DNA from 2 places in the Pseudogracilibacillus sp. SO30301A genome. Region 2 is predicted to be linked to the other one. Evidence: a T-box and tRNA genes for the amino acid it is inferred to sense, from the RefSeq annotation. Region 2 holds a T-box; the other holds one or more tRNA genes.
The links. A T-box is a leader RNA that pairs with one kind of tRNA and senses whether it is charged. The one in region 2 lies ahead of tyrS (tyrosine--tRNA ligase), so its partner is inferred to be a tRNA-Tyr.
Positions count from the first base shown of each region.

Region 1 (12,301 bases), on a different contig from region 2:
GGTACAAAAATGATATATGTCTTTGAAAAAAATTTTCTTAAAAGATCTTTTCCATACCCCGATAATTGTAGACTTTAAAGTCCCATAATATGAAATCCAGAATCGACATGGATCACTTCGCCAGTAATTCCACGTGCAAGATCACTTAATAAAAACATCGTTGCATCTCCTACCTGCTCTTGATCGATATTTCTTCTAAGTGGAGCTTTTTCTTCAATAATAGAGTGGATTTCATTCAAACCAGATACCCCTTTAGCAGATAATGTACGGATCGGTCCTGCTGATATCGCATTTACACGGATATCGTTCTTACCTACATCTTCGGCCAAATATCTAACGCTTGCTTCTAGAGATGCTTTAGCTACTCCCATAACGTTATAATTTTTTACAACTCTTTCCGCACCTAGATAAGATTGTGTAACAATGCTTCCACCTTCAGTCATTAATTTTCTTACTTCGTTTGCAACTGCTACTAAGGAGTAGGCACTTATTTCTTGTGCAAGTAAGAATCCGTCTCTAGATGTTTCCGCATATTTGCCTTGTAGTTCTTCACGATTTGCAAATGCAACTGAATGGACAAGACCGTGAATCGTCCCTACTTTTTCTTTAATTTCTTTAAAAGCAGCTTTAATACTTTCATCACTAGCTACATCACAAGAAACTAATAGTTTGGCTTCGATATTATTTTCAACTAATAACTTTTGAAGTTTTTGATAAGAACGTTCTTGTCTATTTGTAAAAATAAGGTTTGCTCCTTCGCGGTGAAGGGATTTAGCAATGCCCCATGCAATACTTCGTTGATTTGCAACTCCCATTACAATAATATTTTTTCCATTTAATAAACCTGACATTAATGGCACCTCCAAAATATGTACTTTCTTTATTATAACGATTTCACAATTTGTTTCATACTACAACCATTTTCATTATTATAATAAAAAAGTTTAACAAAACTCTTTACAAAAAAATAAAGCTTGTATATAATAAAATCTGTTGGCTTTTGAGCTGCTTACTTTTGGCCCGTTGGTCAAGTGGTTAAGACACCGCCCTTTCACGGCGGTAACACGGGTTCGAATCCCGTACGGGTCATTACCTAATGCCGGCCTAGCTCAATTGGTAGAGCAACTGACTTGTAATCAGTAGGTTGGGGGTTCAAGTCCTCTGGCCGGCATTTTTAATTGTTAGGAATAATTTTCTCCTAGACTGTAAATTATATGGAGGGGTAGCGAAGTGGCTAAACGCGGCGGACTGTAAATCCGCTCCCATCGGGTTCGGCAGTTCGAATCTGCCCCCCTCCATTTATATATAGATAAATTTGATTGGGCTATAGCCAAGCGGTAAGGCAACGGATTTTGGTTCCGTCACTCCTAGGTTCGAATCCTAGTAGCCCAGCTATATTTATAATATTTAATCTTGAAATTAGACAAAGATAAACAAGGGAGTGTAATAAACACCTTGTTTATTTGCATTTTTGTTAGGTTTTTCACATAATAGAGTCAATTATATGAATAAAAGTAAATAAACAAGCAATTTATAGGTGGTTTTTGGTATAATTATATAGTAGATTACGTTTATTATGTAATATATATTTCTTATTTAATATAATCGCATTATTGATAACACTTTCTAAGGGTGAATTGGATGGAGATATCTTCTAGAGTTCCTGGCTTTTATAAAATGTCGATTGAAGAGAGAAAGCAATATATTATTGATCTATACGATCTATCTGAAGAAGATGCGGTACAATTACTAGATCAAGTTTCCTTACCGGAGGAAACAGCGGATAAGATGATAGAAAATGTCGTTGGAACTTTTTCGCTACCTCTCGGTTTGGGGCTGAATTTCTTGATAGATGGAAAAGATTATATTATTCCAATGGCTGTGGAAGAACCTTCTATCGTAGCCTCTGCAAGTTATATTGCCAAAATTGTACGAGAAGCCGGTGGTTTCAAAACGGAAGCGACTGAGCGAATTATGATAGGACAAATTCAGGTTGTTGGTTGCCCTGATTTCGACAAAGCAAAACGAGCAATTTTGGCTGAAAAAGAAACACTGATTAGAGCTGCGAATGATGCTTATCCGAGTCTTGTCGCAAGAGGAGGAGGGGCTGAGGAGCTAGAAGTACGTATTATTAACGAAAGTGACTCAAAATATAATCAAATGTTAATTGTTCATCTGTATGTTAATACATGTGATGCTATGGGAGCTAATATCATTAATACGATGGCGGAATCCCTGGCACCGGTTGTAGAACATTTAACGGATGGAAAAGTATATTTACGAATTTTATCGAATTATGCGGATCGAAGCTTAGCAAAAGCAACTTGTACGATACCGCCAGAATTACTCGCTTCTGATGGATTTACTGGTGAAGAGGTACGTGATGGCGTTGTTCATGCATATGAATTTGCTGCTTCGGATCCTTATCGTGCTGTTACGCATAATAAGGGAATAATGAACGGCATTGATCCAGTTATTATAGCTACGGGAAATGACTGGCGGGCTGTCGAGGCAGGAGCCCATGCTTATGCTTCTCGTCATGGTCAGTATTCTTCAATGACTACTTGGTCGGTAGATGAAGCAGGAAATTTAGTAGGCGAGTTGGAGCTACCAATGTCACTTGGGATTGTAGGTGGCGCAAGTCGAGTACACCCTATGGCAAAGTTAGCTTATAAAATTTTACGTGTAGGTTCTGCAAAAGAATTAGCACGAGTGATAGTTTCTGTAGGTTTAGCACAAAACCTAGGGGCACTAAAAGCACTTGTTTCAGATGGTATTCAAAAAGGACATATGGCTCTTCATTCCAGGTCTGTAGCGATGGCAGCAGGTGCTTCGGGAGATTTAGTTGATATTATTGCTAAAAAGTTAGTTGAGTCGAACGAAATTCGTGTTGGTTACGCAAAAAAATTAATGGAAGAGTATGCAAAATGAGTGTAGAAAAAATTACCATACCAGAAAAAATTGCTACTGGTGTAGCACATAGTAAATTAATCTTGGTAGGAGAGCACGCCGTTGTCCATGGACAACCAGCTATCGCGATTCCATTTCCATTAATCGGAGTGGAATCAATTGTCGAGCGTGTTATTGGCAGTGTATATCTTGATAGTTCACTTTATCAAGGACCAGTAGAGTCTGCGCCTAAATCTTTAGCTGGTATCGTGAATACGATAAAACAAACATTAAAAATTTTAAAAATTCCTTACCGTGATTTATTGATACGAATAAAGTCCTCTATTCCACCAGGTAAAGGGCTTGGTTCGAGTGCATCCGTAGCGATTGCAATTGTAAAATCGTTATTTATGTACTCGAATGAACAATATACAAAAGAACAGTTATTACAACTAGCTAATATTTCTGAGAAATTTGCGCATGGAGCTCCGAGTGGGATTGACCCATTAACAATAACTTCCCATAGTCCTATTTGGTATAAAAAGGAAGAACCTATCGATTATATTGCACCAAGTGGAGAGTTTTATTTTGTTGTCGCTGATACAGGACGTATGGCGGATACAAAATCAGCAGTTAGTACTGTAAAGGATTTAATTAAACAGACACCTCAAAAAGTTTACGGTAAAATTGAACGAATTGGGGATATTACGTATCAAGCAAGAGAAGCTCTTGAAAAATCCAGTAAGCAACTTTTAGGTTATCTTTTAAATGAGGCGCAAAAAGAGCTGGAGGCGATCGGAGTAAGTGATTCTAGTTTAAATAAACTGATTCATTTTGCTAGAGAAGAAGGAGCTTTAGGTGCCAAATTGACTGGTGGAGGAAACGGTGGATGTATCATAGCTTTAGCGCAAAATGAAATCCATTCGAAACAATTAAGTGAGAAACTGAAAAATTTTGGAGCGCAAGCAGTATGGCCGTTCGTTTTAAAGAGTGAAACTGAATAAATGTACTAGGGAAATCGGTGAAAGGCCGATTTCCTGTCCGTTTAGGAACTTTTAAGCTATAAAATATAAAGGCTGTTTTCCAAAACATACTAGAATTTATAAACTGTACAGTAACTTAAGTTGATAATTTATCGGTCAACCTAGATGCTGCACCGTTGATTTTCGCCTCTGGGCAGTCGCACATCCTTAGGGCATGCTTCAGCCTTCGCTGCACAGGACGTGCTAGTGCCGGCGTTGGTCACAAATCTTTATGGTGGGACGAAAACGTAGCTACAGTCCCAGGACGTGACCGCTTTTAGCTCCGGCTCTAATCAACTATTGTGACAGTAGCAAGCTGCGTAGATGTTACCTTCACCATTACAGCGAAGGAAATACACGGAGACTCCTGTGGGAGGAAAGGCCTCGGTGAGACTACGCAGGAGCGAAGCGACGAGGAGGCTCATCAGCCGCCCACGGAAAGCGGAGTGTATTTCCGTAGCGGTATCTTACTTTGCAACTTGTCTACATTTTCGCAGAGGAAATCTACGAAGCTGTTACTAGTTTTTAAACTTTCACTACTGTACAGTTTTCTTCAACTATATATCAGATCTGACAGAGCGACAGTAAAACTTTTAAGAAAATAGCCTAGATTAAAAGGAGAAGTTTCATGCGTGCAACTGCGAAAGCACATACAAATATTGCTTTAATTAAATATTGGGGAAAAAGAAATGAAGAACTAATTTTACCTACTAATAACAGCCTATCTGTTACTTTAGATGGGTTTTATACAGAAACAACCGTTCATTTTAAAGAACATTTTGAACAGGATAAATTTATCTTAAACAATGAAACAATTTCTGGTGTCATGTACGAGCGTGTTACGAAATACCTTGATTTATTTAGGGAACACGCAAATAAAAAAAATCTTTATGCCGAAGTGATTTCAATGAATAAAGTTCCGACTGCAGCTGGATTTGCTTCTTCTGCTTCGGGGTTTGCAGCGCTTGCGGCAGCAACTGCAAAGGCGCTTGAATTGAACTTATCAAAACAAGATTTATCACGTTTTACACGACAAGGCTCTGGATCAGCTTGCCGCTCTGTTTACGGTGGTTTTGTAGAATGGGAAAAAGGGGAAGCAAATGATGGTAGTGATTCTTTTGCAATCCAAATTGCACCACAAGATCATTGGGATATTCGAATAGCAGCAGTTGTTCTTACGGCAAAAGAAAAAGATGTATCGAGCCGTGTAGGAATGAAAAGGACAGTTGATACATCAGTGTTTTATGATGGTTGGTTAGAAAGTTTACCAGCAGACTTACATGCAATTAAAGAGGGAATCAAAGCGCGTGATTTTGAAAAGGTAGGCTCTATTGCTGAAGCAAACTGTCTGAAAATGCATGCAACAACTTTGGGAGCAAACCCACCTTTTACATACTGGCAAGACAATACGATGACAGTTATGCAAGCCGTTCAAGAATTGCGAAAGGAAAATGTTCCAGCTTATTTTACAATAGATGCTGGACCGAATGTTAAAGTTCTATACTTACCAGAAGATGAAGAAAAAGTTCTCGAAAAATTACATGCCACTGAAGAGGTCTCTGACGTTATAGTAAGTAAGGTTGGGGAAGGGATTTCCTACGTGTAGGAGTGAATTTTAGTTGAAGACTTTTACAATTAAAACACCTGGAAAGCTAATGGTTGCAGGTGAATTTGCAGTTCTAGAGCCTAATCATCATTTGCTTGTGATGGCTGTAGATCGATTTGTTTATACGAAATTTCAAGCTTGTGACAATAATGTTGTTACGTTAAAAAACTTTAATTTAAATAATTTAGAATGGAAGTTTACTGAAAATAGAGTTGAATTTTCTACCTCTGATTCACGGCTATCTTTTATAAGGGATGCAATTGCAACAGTGTTAACGTATCTAAAGGAGAACGAAATTTTTCCTGAGCCATTTTCGCTTACTGTAAATAGCGAATTGGATGACGTTGAATCTGGCTTAAAATACGGCCTTGGTTCCAGTGCGGCAGTTGTAACTTCAATAATTAATGCAATCTTAATTAAGTTTCTTCCCGAACCTCCAAGCAGAGAGCTGATTTTCAAATTGGCAGCTATTTCCCATATTAAAACACAGGGGAACGGCTCGGGAGCAGATATTGCTGCTTCTACATATGGTGGTGTAATAAACTATACATCGTTTCAGGCCGAATGGTTAAACGAAGAGCTTAAAAGAGAATCAAGTATAGTAAAATTGGTGGAAAAAAACTGGACATATTTATCGATAGAACAGGTTAGCTTTCCAGAAAATCTCGAACTTTTTATCGGATGGACTGGAACCCCGGCTTCTACTGGTAGTTTGGTTAGTCATATTAAAACTCTAAAACGTACAAAACCTGAGTGGTATCATCTGTTTTTAGAAAATAGTGATTACGCTGTTGATCTAATCTTGGATGGAATTAATCAAAATAATAGAAAATCCTTTTTAGATGGAATTAGAAAGAATAGAATGACTTTATCTCAAATTGGAGAAGACGCAGGAGTAGAAATCGAAACGGAAAAATTGTATAAACTAAGTATGGTGGCAGAACAATTTGACGGAGCTGGTAAATTGTCAGGAGCTGGTGGGGGAGATTGTGGAATTGCCTTCATTCCATCAGATAAAGCATCTAAAGACCTATATAAAAAGTGGAAAGAAATGAATATAAAACCACTAGATATTAAGCTGTGTCCAACAGGGTCGACCATCATAACATCTGAATAATTATGCAGATTTGTGTCGAGTTGAGTCATCTCCTTTAAATCGGCTAGAATAGAATTATCTAGTTATGGGAGGTAGTGGGATGAATAAGGATATATCTTTAATTGGGGTACCGATGGACTTAGGACAAACACGTCGAGGGGTTGATATGGGTCCGAGTGCAATTCGGTACGCTGGAATAGTAGAGAGATTAGAAAAACTCAATTTTAATATTCACGACTTAGGAAATATAGATATTTCGAGACCAGATCGGAATCAACCGGAGAGAGAAGATAAATTACGTAATTTACAAGAAGTAGTAGAAGCCAATACAAGACTTGCAAATCTTGTAGACGAACAAGTGAAAAATAACCATTTCCCACTTGTTTTAGGTGGAGATCATAGTATTGCAATCGGAAGTTTAGCAGGTGTGTCACGCCATTATGAGAATTTGGGCGTGATCTGGTATGATGCTCACGGTGATATTAATACAACAGAGACCTCTCCTTCGGGTAATATTCATGGAATGCCGCTAGCAGTAAGTTTAGGCTACGGGCATGAAAAATTAACCTCAATTTTAGATGACAATCCAAAGATAAAACCAGAGAACGTTGTCTTAATTGGTATTCGTGATCTTGATGAAGGTGAAAAAGAACTGTTACGTGATTTAAATATTAAAGTTTTCACAATGCATGAAATAGACAGGATCGGAATGCCTCAAGTAATGAAGGAAACAATTAATTATTTAAAAGACCGGACGGATGGCGTCCACTTAAGTTTTGACTTAGATGGCATTAACCCTTCTGAAGCGCCCGGCGTTGGAACACCTGTTATCGGAGGGGTAACGTATAGAGAAAGTCATCTTGCTATGGAAATGCTAGCTGAAGCAGATATAATTACATCAGCAGAATTTGTAGAAGTTAATCCAATGTTGGATGATAAAAATAAAACAGCTATTCTTACGGTAGCCCTCGTAGGGTCTTTGTTTGGTGAAAAATTAATATAGTGATTAAATGCATACCCTTATTATCTGGTGTGCATTTTTTTAAATGAAATTACTATAAGAGGATGTTCAAAAAGTCCGGTAAAAATGACACTGCGAATTTCTTCGTTGGCTTGTTTCTCCGCCGCTCATGTATCTAAATGCATACATTCCGCTGCTCGAAACTGCGCCGCCTCGAACTTCTTGGTCCTTTTTATCCTCCTTTTTATACGAAAATGGGAGATAAGCTCAATTTTGACACAAAAAAGCACCCTCCCTAAAAAGTAAAATTACTTTTTTTGGAAAAAATTTATTTGATTAATTTGTTATATGATACTTTTTATCCCCCATTCTGTTTTTTGATTGGACTTGAGCTTATTAACTACCAAAATGGAAATCTGGACATTATGGATACTTTCTTCCACTAGACGCTCCGCCAGGGCATCCCTTAATGCGAGGAATACTAATCATCGAAAATGTTGTTTCCTATGGTAGAAGTGCTCGTCATAGAAATGTACGATCACCAAGCTCTGTAGTATCTATAATAAACAAAGTAATTAATTATTAAACGCCACACCCCCATTTTCATTCATTGCGGTGTCTGTAAAGACATAGGAGTTTTGAACACGCACTATAAGAATTGTAATTTAGCCTGAAATAAACGTCCCCATTTTGCTTCCGTTTTCCTAAAAACGGTCATGATTCTGTGTAAAACATGCCCGTTTTACCTGCGCTAACCTAAAAATGGTCACAATACTAGGCTAAACGTTCCCATTTTGCTTCCTTTTTCCTAAAAATGGTCATGATTCTGTGTAAAACATGCCCGTTTTACCTGCGCTAACCTAAAAATGGTCACAATACTAGGCTAAACGTTCCCATTTTGCTCCCGTTTTCCTAAAAACGGTCATGATTCTGTGTAAAACATGCCCGTTTTACCTGCGCTAACCTAAAAATGGTCACAATACTAGGCTAAACGTTCCCATTTTGCTTCCTTTTTCCTAAAAATGGTCATGATTCTGTGTAAAACATGCCCGTTTTACCTGCGCTAACCTAAAAATGGTCACAATACTAGGCTAAACGTTCCCATTTTGCTTCCTTTTTCCTAAAAATGGTCATGATTCTGTGTAAAACATGCCCGTTTTACCTGCGCTAACCTAAAAATGGTCACAATACTAGGCTAAACGTTCCTTTATTACTCTCGATTACTTACATGCGGTCGGATTCAGATGTGTTGAATTTCAAAATGCAGCTTTTTTCGTCACGTGCTATCAAGTTTTAAAACATAAAGAAGCGTAAATCTTCAAAAAGAGTTTCATCTTAAGGTTTTCTTAAACTTCCCAATCTTCATATAAAGTTCTTAGCTCTAACATGTCCATTAAGTAATATGTTATAATATGTTTCATATATCAAATACTTTTTCTTAGTCAAAGGAAGTGTCGGCGTGTTTGATGGGGGTTTTGATCTCGTTAATATAATCAGAATCGGCGTAGACATTACGATCGTCTGGTATGTTTTATATAAATTAATAATGATAATTCGCGGAACTAAAGCGATTCAATTACTTAAAGGAATATTAGTAGTTATCATCGTTTGGCTGTTAAGTATTCTATTTAATCTGCAAACGATTCAATGGCTTACGAACCAAGCTATCTTATGGGGATTTCTTGTCATTATCATTCTATTCCAGCCTGAACTACGAAGAGCGCTGGAGCAGCTTGGTAGAGGGAGTATTTTTTCTAGAGGAACTCGCTCGGAGGAAGAAGTAATTGAAAAGATAAGTACTTCCATCGTGACATCATGTCTGTACATGGCGAAGCGACGAATTGGTGCTTTAATAACGATTGAGTTAGAAACTGGCGTTGGAGAGTATGCTGAAACTGGTATTTCCATAAACGGAGAGTTAACGAATCAGTTGTTAACTAATATTTTTACTCCAAATACGCCACTCCATGATGGTGCAGTTATTATAAAAGATAATAAAATTGTTGCAGCAGCATGTTATTTGCCACTTTCAGAAAGTGCATCGATCTCTAGAGAATTAGGTACGAGGCACCGGGCTGCTTTAGGGATTAGTGAAGTTACTGATGCGTTAACAATTGTTGTATCAGAAGAAACGGGCGCAATTTCTTGTGCGAAAAATGGAGAACTAATAAGAGATATCGATGAGGATAGACTTTCAAATATTATACTAAAAAGTCTTTCACAATCAATTAAAACCCCTGAAGTTAATCCGCTCAATTGGAGGGGGAGAAAAAATGGATAAATTATTTCAAAGTAAATGGTTTATACGAATAATTTCATTAGTATTCGCAGTTTCTTTATATCTCTTTGTAACGGTTGAAACTGATACAACAAAAAATGAGTCACGGCTGCTTCCAGGTGATTCAAATGAAGTTCAAGTAATTGAAGATATGCCTTTGGATATCAGGATTGATGCGGATCAATACGTTGTAAGTGGCGTACCTGAACATGTAAAAGTATCACTAGAAGGAAAACCTAGTGTGCTGACACCAATTGTTAGACAAAAAAATTTCACAGTTTTTGTCGATTTACAGGAACTTGGTGAAGGGGAACACACGGTAGAAATAGAATATGAAAATATGCCGGATGATTTAACTGCATATATTGAACCCAAAACGATAGATGTTGTAATTGAAAAACGTGCTTCAAAGGATTTTGCCGTTAGTGTTGATTTATTGAATATAGATAGTCTACCACTTGGATACGAAATTGGTGAACCCGAAGTGTCACCAGGTTATGTAACAATAATTAGTTCTGAGACTATTATTGAACAAATTGCCATGGTGAAAATATTTGTCGATGTAACAGACCTTAAGGAATCAATTCGTAACAGAGAAGTTCCAGTTAGTGTTTATGATATTCAGGGGAATGAACTTAATGTTCTTGTCGAACCTGCAAGTGTTACAGTCTCTGTTCCAGTTGAACGCCCTAGTAAGAAGGTTCCTCTAACGATTAAAACAAAAGGAGATTTACCTGATGGCTTAAAATTGGAGAAATTAGAGGCTGAACAAGAAATTGAGATTTTTGGAAAACGAGAAATTCTAAATGAGATAACAGAAGTTTCTACAATTGAAATAGACATGGCGGATATTGATAAAACTGACACGTATGAAGTAGAGTTAGACTTACCAGAAGGTGTTGTAGCTAATAATGAATCGATAGATGTTATTATTGAACTAAGCGAGTCAAAAGTATTTAAAAAAGTTCCAATTGATAAAAAAGGCGACAATGCAGACAATGTCACTTTCGTGAATCCGGCGGAAGCAATTGTCGATATAACGGCCAATGGAAGTGACGAATTAATAAAGTCTTTGAAGAAAGAAGATATTACAACCTCGATAGATGTAGGTGCACTTGACGGAGGAGAGCATAAAGTTGAGCTAAATGTAAATGGCCCAGAAAACATCAAGTTTGAACCAGAATTCAATACCGTAACAGTTAGAATTGAAGACTAGGCAATTTATTAATCGCTCAGTTTGAAATTTCCTGGAATACAGGATAAAGGAGAGATAAGGATTGGGAAAATATTTTGGAACTGATGGTGTTAGAGGTATTGCAAATAAAAGCTTGACACCTGAAATTGCGTTTAAAATTGGGAGAATAGCAGGGTATATTTTTTCTAAAGAAGGAAAAACCCCAAAAGTGTTAATTGGACAAGATACGAGAATTTCAGGCCCAATGTTTGAAGGAGCGCTTATCGCTGGTTTACTTTCTATCGGAGCAGAAGTAATGCGTCTAGGAGTAATATCGACTCCCGGAGTAGCTTATTTAACGAAAGTAACAAATTCACAAATGGGAATTATGATTTCTGCTTCCCATAATTCATTTGAAGATAATGGTATTAAGATATTTGGCCCAAATGGATTTAAATTGACAGATGAACGTGAAGCGGAAATTGAACGTTTAATGGATTTGGAGGATAATCTGCCTCGCCCTGTTGGGAAAGATATTGGAGTGTTAAGTAACTATTTTGAAGGTTCTCAAAAGTATTTGTCTTATTTACAAGAGACTGTGGACAATGACTTTACTGATATTCATATCGCATTGGATTGTGCGCATGGTGCGACATCAAGTTTAGCAGCTCATTTATTTGCTGATCTTGATGCAGAAATATATACTATTGGAAATAACCCTAATGGTACTAATATTAATGATGGAGTCGGTTCAACCCATCCGGAAAATATTCAAGCGATGGTTAAAGAGAAAGAATTAGATATAGGTCTTGCATTTGATGGTGATGGTGACAGATTGATTGCCGTTGATGAGAAAGGCAATATAGTAAATGGTGATCAAATCATGTATATTTGTGCGACTTATTTGAAAGAAAAAAATCAATTAAACAAAGATACTGTTGTTACGACGATTATGAGCAACTTAGGATTCCATAAAGCATTAGAGAAAGAAGGCATACACGTAGTTTCCGCCGATGTAGGAGATCGTTATGTTCTGGAAAAAATGATTGAAGGAGAATATAATTTTGGTGGGGAACAGTCTGGGCATGTTATTTTCTTAAACCATAGTACAAGTGGGGATGGCATGCTAACTGCGATTCAACTTATCGATATTATGAAAGAAACAGGAAAATCATTATCCGAATTAGCTGAAGGTATGACAGTTTATCCACAAATATTAAAAAATGTCCATGTTATGAATAAAGAGCAAGCATTACATAACTCAAATATTGTCGC
Region 1 covers NZ_JAXHDD010000035.1:131-12,431, forward strand. The annotation lists gene fabI (enoyl-ACP reductase FabI) at 75-851, opposite strand; tRNA gene SPD89_RS15365 (tRNA-Glu) at 1,018-1,089, shown strand; tRNA gene SPD89_RS15370 (tRNA-Thr) at 1,099-1,171, shown strand; tRNA gene SPD89_RS15375 (tRNA-Tyr) at 1,217-1,298, shown strand; tRNA gene SPD89_RS15380 (tRNA-Gln) at 1,321-1,392, shown strand; gene SPD89_RS15385 (hydroxymethylglutaryl-CoA reductase, degradative) at 1,642-2,931, shown strand; gene mvk (mevalonate kinase) at 2,928-3,893, shown strand; gene mvaD (diphosphomevalonate decarboxylase) at 4,540-5,517, shown strand; gene SPD89_RS15400 (phosphomevalonate kinase) at 5,531-6,634, shown strand; gene rocF (arginase) at 6,714-7,616, shown strand; gene cdaA (diadenylate cyclase CdaA) at 9,034-9,855, shown strand; gene SPD89_RS15415 (CdaR family protein) at 9,848-11,068, shown strand; gene glmM (phosphoglucosamine mutase) at 11,130-12,301, shown strand, end outside.
Region 1: it encodes a tRNA-Tyr, which carries the amino acid that the T-box ahead of tyrS (tyrosine--tRNA ligase) is inferred to sense. The anticodon was not compared.

Region 2 (12,301 bases):
ATTAATAGCGACAGAGAAAGTTTTAATGAACAAGTTCGCGAGGTTGCTCAAAGTCAGCTAGATAATATGGGATTTAAAATTACCTCACTGGGACTGACGAATATTAAAGATGACGAGGGCTATTTAGAAAATCTCGGTCGTCCTAAAATCTCAGAGATAAAAAAAGAAGCGGAAATTGCCGAGAGTACGAATAATAGGCAAACGAAAGTACATGTTGCGCAAATGAATGAAGAAGTAGCAAAAGAACAATATGCTAGAGAAATAAACATTGCAGAAGCAAGGAAAGAAAAAGAAATTAAAGATGCACAAATTTTAGCAGTCACAGAAAGAGAAAAAGCAAAGTCAGAAGCCGCTTATCTGTTAGAACAGGAAGAAAGAAATCTTGAAATTGAGAAACAACGACTTATGATCGTCCGTCAAGATCGCGAAGAAAATCTTAAAATTAAACAATTAGAGGAAGAAAGGCAAGTGAAGCTTGAACAAGAAAAAGTAAAAGTCCGCCGGGAAAAAGCCGATGCCGCTTTTTATGAGCAATTAAAAGCAGCTGAAGCGGAAGCAGAGTCGAGACTGGAAGCAGGAAAAGCTGATGCCGAAGTCATTCGTTTAAAAAGCGCAGCAGAAATTGAAGCGATTGAAAAACGTGCAGAGGCACTTAATAAACATAAAGAAGTTATGCTAACCGAAATGATTATTAAAATGCTCCCTGAATATGCATCGGCCGTTGCGGATCCATTAAGTAAAGTGGAATCAATCCGGATATTAGATGGCGGAAAAGGTGATCAAGTAACCGGTCTACCTAAGACGGTGACAAGTACGTTAGCAAATTTACAAGAAAGTGTTACGCAAATGACCGGACTCGATTTGGATGAGGTCCTGAGGAAGGTATCTACTTTAAACAAAGAGGAACCAGTACAAAAAAAGCAGTCAGATGATGAAGTGTAAGAAATTTTCACGTGGTTATTTCGCATTTCCCGTGGTTAAATTGAAACCTACATGGATATTTTGCAAACTAGCTGGTCAATGTGGTCGGGCGTGATTATTTTCCGTTTCCCATGGTTAAATCATAATCTGTGAGGTTATTTCATTATTTTAGCTGATTAATAGTCCAATATAGCTTTTTCAAAACGAGTGAATAATTCGCTCGTTTTTAATCTTTTCTTTAGTTAAAAAAATCTCATAATCTTATGGTAAGATGGTAATGAGTGATTTTTCTTAATGATAAACTGAAGGGATAATTTATGAAAACTTTTACAACATGGGGATTGCGGTTATTAATTGCAACTTATGCAATTCTTTATTTTTTTACCGCTTTTTTTGAGATTGCTATTCTTCTAGATGTTTTGTCAATCGTCGGGATAAGTATGTTTATTTTTTCCTTGCTTTATATATCTATAGCAAAGTTTAAATTACCAATCTTTATTCTAGTAGCTGGAATAATTGTTTTATTTTATTCAGGTTATTCTGTAGTGGATAGCCTTTTCAGCGGAATGTTGTTAATGAGTGATATGATTGGGTTATTAGTAGTCGTTCCATTAATAAGCTGGGTACTTCGAGAAGAACCATACATTGAAGATATTATGAGTGTATTTTATAAATTTCTTAACACAAGCAAAAAATTTTACTTTAGTTTAACTGCTTTTACTCAAATTATTGCCTATTTTTTACTCTTTGGCTCAATACCGATGATGTATCAATTTGTTAACGTTATATTAAAAGAACAAAAGACAGAGATGTGGGAAAATTTTAAAGGAACTGCCCTACTCCGTGGTTTCGCATTATCGACATTGTGGGTCGTGAGTATTCCTAGCTTTATATTTGCTGTTGAAACATTAGGTGCATCTCTTTGGATTGCTATTTTACAAGGACTTAGTGTTGCGGTAATTGGAACAATCTTAGCCGTAATTTTTGCTTCTTTTAAAGAAAGAAAATACGATTTTAATGTCACGGAAGTTCTTCAAGCAAATATGAAAGAAGTACTTAAAAATGCTTCCCATGAACATGTTAGAAAAAAGAAGGTTATTGAATTTGTTTTTCTTTTTATATCGTTATTTGGGACGATATTTTTAATCCACGGACTTTTCCATATCAAATTACTACTCATTATCCCAATTGTAATTATCTTATGGATCATTGCATTCTATTTTATCAAAAAACGAGCTTATAAACTATTTGGTGTTGCAAAAGATTACTTCCAAGAAGGTATGCTTAACCAAGCATATCAATTAAATGTTATGCTCACTGTCGGAGTGTTGATATTCGGACTAAGACAAACAGAGTTTGCAGGTACTGTTGTGATTGGTCTTAATGTTATGCAAGAGTATTTTCCAATTATTAATCCGCTCTTTTTATTACCGTTTATCGTCATTATTTTAGGTTTTTTCGGTTTAGGTCCTTTAACGGTAATGGTTCTTGTTGCCGGGATTTTAAGTAGCATGAATTTACCATATCCACCTGAACTGATTGTGCTTGCCGTTACATCTGGAAGTGTAATTTCAATTCTTATTTCACCTGTAATTATGCCTGTTATTGTGCTCAGTGCCTCTAATGGTTTGAGCTTGTTTACAAACGGATTAAAATTCAATTGGAAGTACGCTCTTGTATTTTATATTATCGTGCAATCGTATATTCAGGTGATGGTTCATATATGGTAAATAGAGGTAAGCTTGCTAGCTCACCTCCATTTTTTATTCGTACTCTTTTTCAAATTTTTTCGTACTTCTTATCGTGTCGATTGGACGAACTAACTGCTCAATTTTATCTCGTTCCGGTGCCAAAAATGGTGGGAGCGATAATTTTTCCCCGAGTGTTTCATACGGTTCATCTCCCATAAATCCTGGATCGTCTGTGGCAAATTCGAATAATATTTGTGGGGCTACATTGACATATAAGGATCCGAAAAAGAACCGATCTACAAACCCAGATGTTTGAAATTCAAATTTTCGTATATGTGTATCCCATTCTGCTAGTTCTTCCCGGTTATCTACGCGGAATGCTGCATGGTGAACAGTGCCGTAACCTTGACGAGCTGGAGGCATTGTTACATTGTGTTCCACAATTACTTGCGCTCCATTTCCACCCTCTCCTACTTCAAACAGATGAAAATCTCCTTCTTTGGCAATTTCTTTAAAAGAAAAAACTTTCTCAAGCATTTCTTTAAAATAATCGAACTGTGCAATACGTACAAAAATTGGACCGAGTCCTGTTATTGCATGTTCTAGAGGAATTGGGCCATCTTGCCACGGTGTTCCCGATGCCACGCCTTCGTTATTTTCATCTGAGATTAATTGATATTTCTGATCATCAAAATCGGTAAATGAGATAAGTTTTTTACCGAACTGTTCTTCAATTCCCGTGTGCTCAACTTTTAGACGGTCAAATCGTTTTATCCAATACTCCAATGCAACATCGCTTGGAACGCGAAAGGATATTTTTGCTATTTCATTAATCCCGTGGACTCCTTGTGGAATTCCTGGAAAATCAAAAAATGTCATGTCTGTCCCTGGACTACCCTTATCATCAGCAAAAAATAGATGGTATGTTTGAATATCATCTTGGTTCACTGTCTTTTTAACGAGACGCATTCCCAATGTGTACGTGAAAAAATCGTAATTTTTTTCTGCACTGCTCGTTATTGCAGTTACATGATGAATTCCTTTTAAGTTCATATTTTCCTCCTGCATTCTATTGGTGTTAATTTCACTTCAATATCTTGGCGTTTTTCTTCTAAAAATGGTGGCAAAGTTAATGATTCTCCTAAATTCTCAAGCTCCTCATCGATATGCAATCCAGGACCATCTGTCGCTAATTCAAATTTAATCCCGTTTGCATCTCTAAAATATAGACTATGAAAATAATGACGATCAATTATGTCTGTAGCAGGGTATCCGCGTTCTTTTATTTTCATTTCCCATTTTTTCATTTCTTGTACATCTTTTACCCGAATTGCCAGATGATCAATACTCCCTTTTCCTGGTTTTTCCGTCTCTCCATCTTTCTCTTTTATGACAATTTCACTGTAAAGAGCTCCCAATACAGATTGATATCTAGCCTCTTGCTCTTTGTTTCCTACCTTCTCATAACCGAATAAGCTTTCGAGCATGTTGATTAATTTCTGTGGGCGCCTAGCCGTCATCTCCACCGGTCCCATCCCCAAAATTTGATATTTCTTAGGAACAGAAGAATTTTCCCACGTTTTCCAAAAGGAAGGAAGTTCTTCTCCAGATCCGTCCATTAGTAGAAGTTCTAGCCCGTCCGGATCTTGAAATGGCAATGCTTTTCTCCCGCTATAATTGATGAATTTGTCGTGCGAAATTTTCAACTGTTCAAAACGATTTTTCCAATAAGTGAGCGCTTCGTCATCTCTTACTAGTAACCCTATTCTAGTGATTGCGTTTGTTCCCCTGTATGTTGATCCAACAAATGGCATTTCAAAAAATGTAAGGCTCGTACCCGGGCTTCCTGTTTCATCTCCATAAAAAAGATGATACATTGATGGAGTTTCTTGGTTGACTGTTTTTTTAACGAGCCGTAAGCCTAATTGATCACGGTAAAAATGAACGTTTCGCTGTACATTTTTAGTAATCATTGAAATATGATGATGTCCAGCAATTGTAAGCATTTTTTATGCCTCCAGTTAATTGTTGCATATTCTTATCTCTAGTATCTAGCAAATTATCTCGAATTAAAAGTAATTTGTCTTATCCTTTATTATTTCATCATCACAGACATTTATCGAAAACAACAACAAACTTTGAGAAGTGATTCACTATTGTTGAGTTGTTGAGTTAGTTTGATTATCATAATTATTTTCCATAAGGTACAAAGCTAACTGTTCGCTGAGAATGTTATTGAGGTTGATTTTCAACTTCCTTAGGACATGAAAAAATTGCACCGTTCCACACGATCATGTACTTTCCCAATGTATTTACCTACTTTCTCATTATTACGGATATTTGATTTTGCTGTAAGGGAAGTTGTATAGTACGTATTAAATAATCTTTTTCATTTATTGCGTTGAGAAAGGACTAAATGATATGTCTAAAAAAGTAAATAGTACAAATTTAATTAATAAGTTTAAGACAAATTTTAAATGTCCACTTTGTGATCAATCTATTAAAGTGGTAAACCTTTCAAGTGTAGTCTGTACAAATAATCATACTTTTGACATTGCCAAACAAGGATATATTAATTTTATGACCCGTTCTGTCAAAAGTAATTACGGTAAAGATTTGTTTGAGACTAGGTATAAACTCATTTCGGAAAGTAAGCTATACTCCCCTTTGCATGAGGCAGTGGCACAAATTATTAAAGAACATATTATTTTGACCAACCCGTTTATAATTGCGGATCTCGGGTGTGGGGAGGGATCGCATCTACATTCAATTATAGATCAAATTGAAGAAAATAATATTATTACTGGAGTGGGTCTTGATCTTTCTAAAGAAGGCATTTTAATGGCTACCAAAAATTATTCTGATTTTATTTGGTTTGTTGGCGATTTAGCGAGAACACCTTTTACAGATACATCATTTCACGTCATTCTTAATATTTTATCCCCCGCTAATTATGGTGAGTTTAAAAGAATTTTAGTTCAGGATGGACTCGTTATTAAAGCAGTCCCCCGTCCCAATTATCTTAAAGAACTAAGAGAAGCACTTTTTATTGATGAGAAAAATAGCGACTATAAAAATGACCATACTGTATCTCTTTTTGAAAAAAACTTTCAACTTCTAGCTATTCAACAAGTAACCAATTCACAGATTTTAACCAAGACAGATCGTGAGAATTTGGTAAAAATGACTCCTCTTACCTGGTCAGCTAATCGCTCGCGGATTAACTCATTTATTGAACAAGATTCCGCCGAAATTACATTAGATTTGGATATATTAATCGGGTTGAACAAATAAGAAAATGCCTGCGTGACCTCTAAGTGAAACTCCTTCGCTGAATTACGCAAGAATATCTTCCGTGACTCTGATAAGCAGAAATCTCTCATAGAGGAACGCGGGTACATCTTGCATGCCCTAACAAGCAAAAAAACCTTCGCAAGGGTACGCATAATTCACGCAAGCTACCACAATATAAAAATTCCATCTGCAGGGCGGTCGGACTCTTAATTACATACTTCTACATCAACAATACTAGATAACGAAACATGGAACCCATCTTCATTTTTTAACACAATATACCCTCTCCATTGATCGATTTTATCTAGCCTTCCACGCAAGGTTAAAAATTCACCATCATGATAATATGTCATTTCAATTACCACTTGATGTTCTAATGCAAACTTTAATGTTTGATCAATCTCTATCATTTTTTGTTCATCAAGAATTGGTTTTTCTTTATATTCAACAAAAACTTCTTTTAACATCTCAACATGTTCGGGTAACATTAATGATACCCATTTCATCGTTCCACGGTCATGTACTTTCATCATGCATATGCCTCCAACTTCTGCTGGCTCTGTTCTACCGCCAAAATATTTGCTATTTTAAACGTTCTTAATCGATTTCGCATATAACAAAAAGCAGTAATATGATCATCCGTATACGAAATAATTTGGATGGTGCGCTTTGAAATAGATCCCGACTTGGCTAAATAAATAATATTTACCTTTCTTCCAGTTTGCACAGCTTTTTTTATACAGCACATCATTTTCTTTTACCTCCTGAACGTTTGTTCTTATCTTAACATAACTTCCAGCAACTTACAAGAACAAACATTCCTTTTTCTGTTGTTTATTATTTATTTTTTACATACAATAAATCATACGTTCTTATTATTGGAGGTAAAACAATGGATTATTCACTTTATCCAAAAAATGATGTCCTTTGTATTGATATGCGTTCTTTTTATGCAAGTGTGGAAGCTGTAAAACGAGGACTAGATCCAATGAAAGTCATGCTTGCAGTCGTTGGAGATACATCACGCCCCGGAAGCATCGTCTTAGCCGCTTCTCCTGCATTAAAAAAGAAGCATGGAATTAGTAATGTCAGTCGTTTTTTCGAGTTACCAAACGATCCAGCAATTCATATTGTCCAAGCAAATATGGCCGATTATTTGCACGTGTCACTTCAAATTACTAGATTACTTAATTCTTTTGCTCCAAAAGAAGCGATTCATCAATATTCGGTGGATGAAGTTTGGATTACTGTGAATGGGTTAGAGAAATTGTTTGGAAATCGCAGGGAGATTGCTGTTCAAATCCGAGATGCAATATTAACTGACTTTGGAATTACGAGCACAATTGGGATTGGTGATAATAAATTTTTAGCAAAAGTAGTGATGGATTTACATGCTAAAAAAATTGAAAGTGGAATTGCGGAATGCACCTATGAAGATGTTCCGAATAAGTTATGGCCTTTTTCAGTAGAAAAAATTTGGGGGATTGGTAGTCGAATGAAACGAAATTTACACCGATTAGGTATTACCACTCTTGGTCAAATTGCCCAGTTTCCTCTTTCTCATTTGAAAAAACATTTCGGGGTCATGGGGGAACAACTATATTGGCATGCGTGGGGAATTGATTTAAGCCCTGTTTTTGGGGATTTTACAAAAACTACTCAAGAAAGTTTTGGACATGGTATTTCCCTATTACGAGATTATACAAAGAAAGAAGCACTCACTTGTATTCTTGACCTTTGCGAAGAAGCGTGCCGAAGAGCTCGTACCGCAAAAAAAGCGGGAAGAACCATTCATTTGGGAATCGGTTATTCAAGCGAAACAGGTGGGGGATTCAGCCGCTCTATTTCCATTGGTACTCCAACAAATATTACGATGGAAATGCATCAAGTGTGCGTCCAACTTTTCAATAAATTTTATGACGGATACAGTAAGATTAGACGGGTCTATGTAACCCTAACCAATTTAACAGATGATATGGATACACAGCTTGATTTATTTGATGAGCGACCGAAGCAAAAAGATATCGGATATGTAATGGATACAATTAGAGACCGTTTTGGAGCAACTGCTATTTTACGTGCCTCGAGCTATACCGATGCCGGAATTATACTTGACCGCAGCCAAAAGATTGGTGGACATTGGGCGAAGAGTATGGAGAATTAAAAAACTAAGTACACCTTTGAGGCTAGGTGGTGCTACTATTAACCTTTAGAACTTATCTGCTTATCAAAATTTTCTGGATAAATGCGTTGTATACTACCTATTTTGGAAGGTAATCGGAGAGAACAAGTCGCGAAGAATCTCTGCTCAATCATTTCTACTGGCATCAGGGACACGGAAGAGCAACGCGGGCCTCTTCTCATCCATTTTCAATGAGAACAGAGGCGCAGGAGAAAACCGCACCCCTATTCTCCCGCATTTCCACCAAGATCAAAGGCGCGGCGGAGCACCCTGCTGCTTATTACTTATTTAAAATATACTAAAAAGTATTTTCTTCTACCGCGACGAATAATTGTAAACGTATCTTCCAAGCGATCTTCTGCCGAAACGACGTATTGTACATCCTGATTCCGATCACCATTAATGTAAATTGCCCCATTAGTAATATCTTCTCTTGCTTGACGTTTAGATGACGAAATTTTTGCATCAACTAATAAGTCGACTAAGTTCACATCTTGTTTTTCAAGTTCATATGTCGGAACATCTTTAAAGCCTTGTTCAATCTCCTCTTTCGTTAATTGCTTAACATCGCCGCTAAACAATGCTGCAGAAATTTTAATTGCTTGATCCAACGACGCTTCCCCATGCACCATTTTTGTCATTTCCTCCGCTAAACGTTTCTGTGCTTCACGTGCTCCTGGATTTTCATCCACTGCAGTTTGTAATTCACTAATTTCATCTTGATTTAAGAAAGTAAAGTAATTAATAAACTTAATGACATCACGATCATCTGTATTGTACCAGAACTGGTAAAACTCATATGGGCTTGTTTTTTCAGCATCTAACCATACAGCACCACCGGCAGTTTTTCCAAATTTAGTTCCGTCTGCTTTTGTAATAAGTGGCACTGTTAAACCAAACACTTTTGCTTCTTCATCTTCACGAGTACGACGAATAAATTCCATACCTGCCGTAATATTCCCCCACTGATCGCTACCACCAATTTGTAGTGAGCAATTCTCCTCCTCATATAATTTCATAAAATCATATGATTGAAGAAGCATGTAACTAAATTCCGTGTAAGAAATACCATGTTCAATTCGTGAAGCAACAGCATCTTTAGCTAACATATAGTTTACTGTAAAATGCTTACCAACATCACGTAAAAATTCAATAAACGTTAAATTTGCAAGCCAATCGTGGTTATTTCTTGCGATCGCTGCATTATTGCTATTATCAAAATCGAGAATTCCTGCGATTTGCTTCCGAATACTATCGGAAAAACCGTGAACAACATTTTCTTCATTTAAGGAACGCTCACTCGTTCTGCCGCTAGGATCTCCAATCATTCCTGTTCCCCCACCGATCAAAGCAATCGGTCGGTGACCTGCTAACTGGAATCGTTTTAACATCGTAATCGGCATTAAATGTCCAATATGCAAACTATCTGCCGTTGGATCAAAACCACAATATAAGGTCACTTGGTTCTCGGCCAAATGTTTTCGTAAACCTTCATCATCCGTTGTTTGTTGAATTAATCCTCTGTCCTTTAAGTCCTGTAAAATATCCACTTTTATCACTCTCCGTTAAATTCTTATAAATGAAAACAAAAAATCCCCATCCCTAAAAAAAGGGACGAGGATTTATACTCGCGGTACCACCCTTGTTGTAAATGAACAATTCATCTACCACTTGGTGTTGTTAACGATGACTCCACCGTCTTATTATAATAATAAGATCGCTCCAGACTGTACTTCGCATGCAAATTTTACTAGCTTTCACCAACCGCCAGCTCTCTGTAAAAGGGATTTGCATTACTACTCTCGGTCGTTCTTCGCAAATTAGTATTGTTGAATTATTTTAAACATATATTAAATCTAAAAGCAACTAATACACTCAAAATTAAATTACTACATCTAATCACGATTCGTTTCTCTCATAATGATTTTCCTGAATTTATCTGGTTCTTCAAGCGATGGAGTATGGGCAGATTTTTCGAACAAAATCCACTGTTTTTCAGGGCATCAATACGTTCAAAAAAGCCTTTTGTTGGTTCATATGGTGCCGTTAAGTCATATTTTCCCATTAAAAAATAAATAGGTATTTCAATCCGATCCACTTGTTCGTTTAAATCTACTGTTCTCATTTCCGCTCGTAAATTATTTAAACTAAAATACATCCCCTTAAAATATCGGAAACAGTCGAGTAATGTATATTCTTTACTTGTAAACAAACTTAACAGTATCTTATTTACCATCTTTCCGTCACGAGTAATTCCACCACCAAATGCTTCCACATATTTCTGATGAACCCGTTCATATTTTACATCATCCCATGGAGGGGGACCTATTTTCAGCAGTTCTTTATACGCTTTTTCATGATTCTCTCGTTTTGCTTTTTCAAGTACATGTGTATAGGAAAACGTTTCATTCTCGGTCACATGGACTACCTGTGATATCCCGAAGTAACGGTGAAATAGTTGAGGAGCACGAGAGATTGCTAACATACCAATAATTGTTCCCAAAGAATGTGCCACTAAATAAAGCTTTTTTTGGTTTAGTCGCCTTTAAGATATATTCTGTTATCTTTATCGTATCATGAACAAATTGGTCAATATTCATAGATTCTAACGGAATATTTTTTGAATAAGATAATCCAGATCCCCGTTGATCTCACTGTACAACAACAAAATTCTTTTCAAGTTGTTGTTGAAACTTTCTCATAAAACCAATTTGTCCTGTTCCTGGCCCTCAACATCAGAAGAATAGGAAGATGACAATTTTCACCACGTATATAAATCCATTGCTCTATATCGCCTATCGTTACCTTTTCTAATTCAGAAATGGCATCTACCCCTGATATTTTTGAGGCTTTTCTTTTAAACAAAATCATACAATTCCTTTCCACTTTTTGCTATATCAATTTTATCATAACTTACAAATATAAACATTAAGGAAATTTAATCTGTGCTATAAAACTATAGCTACAATTCTCTTAATCTATGGTATAATAAATACTTGAATTTAGGAGGTTTCAGAATGGATTTCAAACAATTTTTCCAAAATATTGGGGATAAATTAAAAGTGCTTTGGAATAAAGGCAAAATTCAAAAGACGTCTAGGATTACGTATGATGTAGTGTGGAATATTATTTTGTTTTTTATCATTGTTGGCTCCATGACTGTCATTTTTGCTGGCGGAGTTGGTGCGGGTTATTTTGCCTCTTTAGTAAAAGATGAACCAATTAGAGACTACGAAGAAATGAAAAAAGATATTTATAATTATGAAGAAACATCAAAATTGTATTTTGCTAATAATAAGTACATAGGGGATATACGAGCTGATTTACACCGTGAAGAGATCGAATTAAAAAATGTTTCAGAGTTACTCACTCAAGCGGTAGTTGCAACAGAAGATGAGTTATTTTATGAGCATAACGGTGTTGTTCCAAAAGCTATAGTAAGGGCAATATATCAAGAAGTTTCTAACTCAGAAACAAAAACGGGTGGAAGCACGTTAACGCAACAACTTATTAAAAACCAAATTCTTACCAATGAAGTATCGTTTGAGCGTAAAGCAAAAGAAATATTGCTTGCACTGCGGCTAGAGAACTTCTTTGAGAAAGATGAAATATTAGAAGCGTATTTAAATATTGTTCCTTACGGTAGAGATGCTTCCGGGCAAACTATTGCTGGAATACAAACAGCGGCCAAAGGAGTATTTGGTGTCGATGCAAAAGACCTAACCCTGCCCCAAGCTGCATTTTTAGCGGGAATCCCGCAAAACCCATACGCTTATACTCCCTTTCAATCAGGCGGAGAGTTAAAAGATGAAGAGGATTTAGCACAAGGGATTAACCGGATGAAGACGGTTTTAAAACGTATGTATCAAGCTGAATTTATCAGTGAAAAAGAATATAATGAAGCAATCGAATATAATATTGTTGAAGATTTCGCGGAAAAATCCGCTTCACCTGTTGAAAAATATCCTGCAGTTGTGTTTGAACTCGAAGAACGTGCAATAGAAATTCTAACAGAAATCCTTGCCGAAGAAGATGGATATTCAATGGAGGAAATAGAAGAAAGTGAAGAACTTCGGGAACAATATAAAATGTCAGCCGATCGTGCACTTCGTATGAATGGATATCATATTCATTCTACCATTGACAAAAAAATGTATGATGCAATGCAAAAGGTTGCTAAAGATTATCAATATTATGGTCCAGATCAAACCGT
Region 2 covers NZ_JAXHDD010000011.1:78,092-90,392, forward strand. The annotation lists gene SPD89_RS08035 (flotillin family protein) at 1-942, shown strand, start outside; gene SPD89_RS08040 (hypothetical protein) at 1,239-2,651, shown strand; gene SPD89_RS08045 (ring-cleaving dioxygenase) at 2,685-3,665, opposite strand; gene SPD89_RS08050 (ring-cleaving dioxygenase) at 3,662-4,618, opposite strand; gene SPD89_RS08055 (putative RNA methyltransferase) at 5,034-5,906, shown strand; gene SPD89_RS08060 (YolD-like family protein) at 6,113-6,439, opposite strand; gene SPD89_RS08065 (WYL domain-containing protein) at 6,436-6,657, opposite strand; gene SPD89_RS08070 (DNA polymerase IV) at 6,799-8,070, shown strand; gene tyrS (tyrosine--tRNA ligase) at 8,373-9,638, opposite strand; T-box leader at 9,696-9,911, opposite strand; gene SPD89_RS08080 (hypothetical protein) at 10,004-10,591, opposite strand; gene SPD89_RS08085 (transglycosylase domain-containing protein) at 11,106-12,301, shown strand, end outside.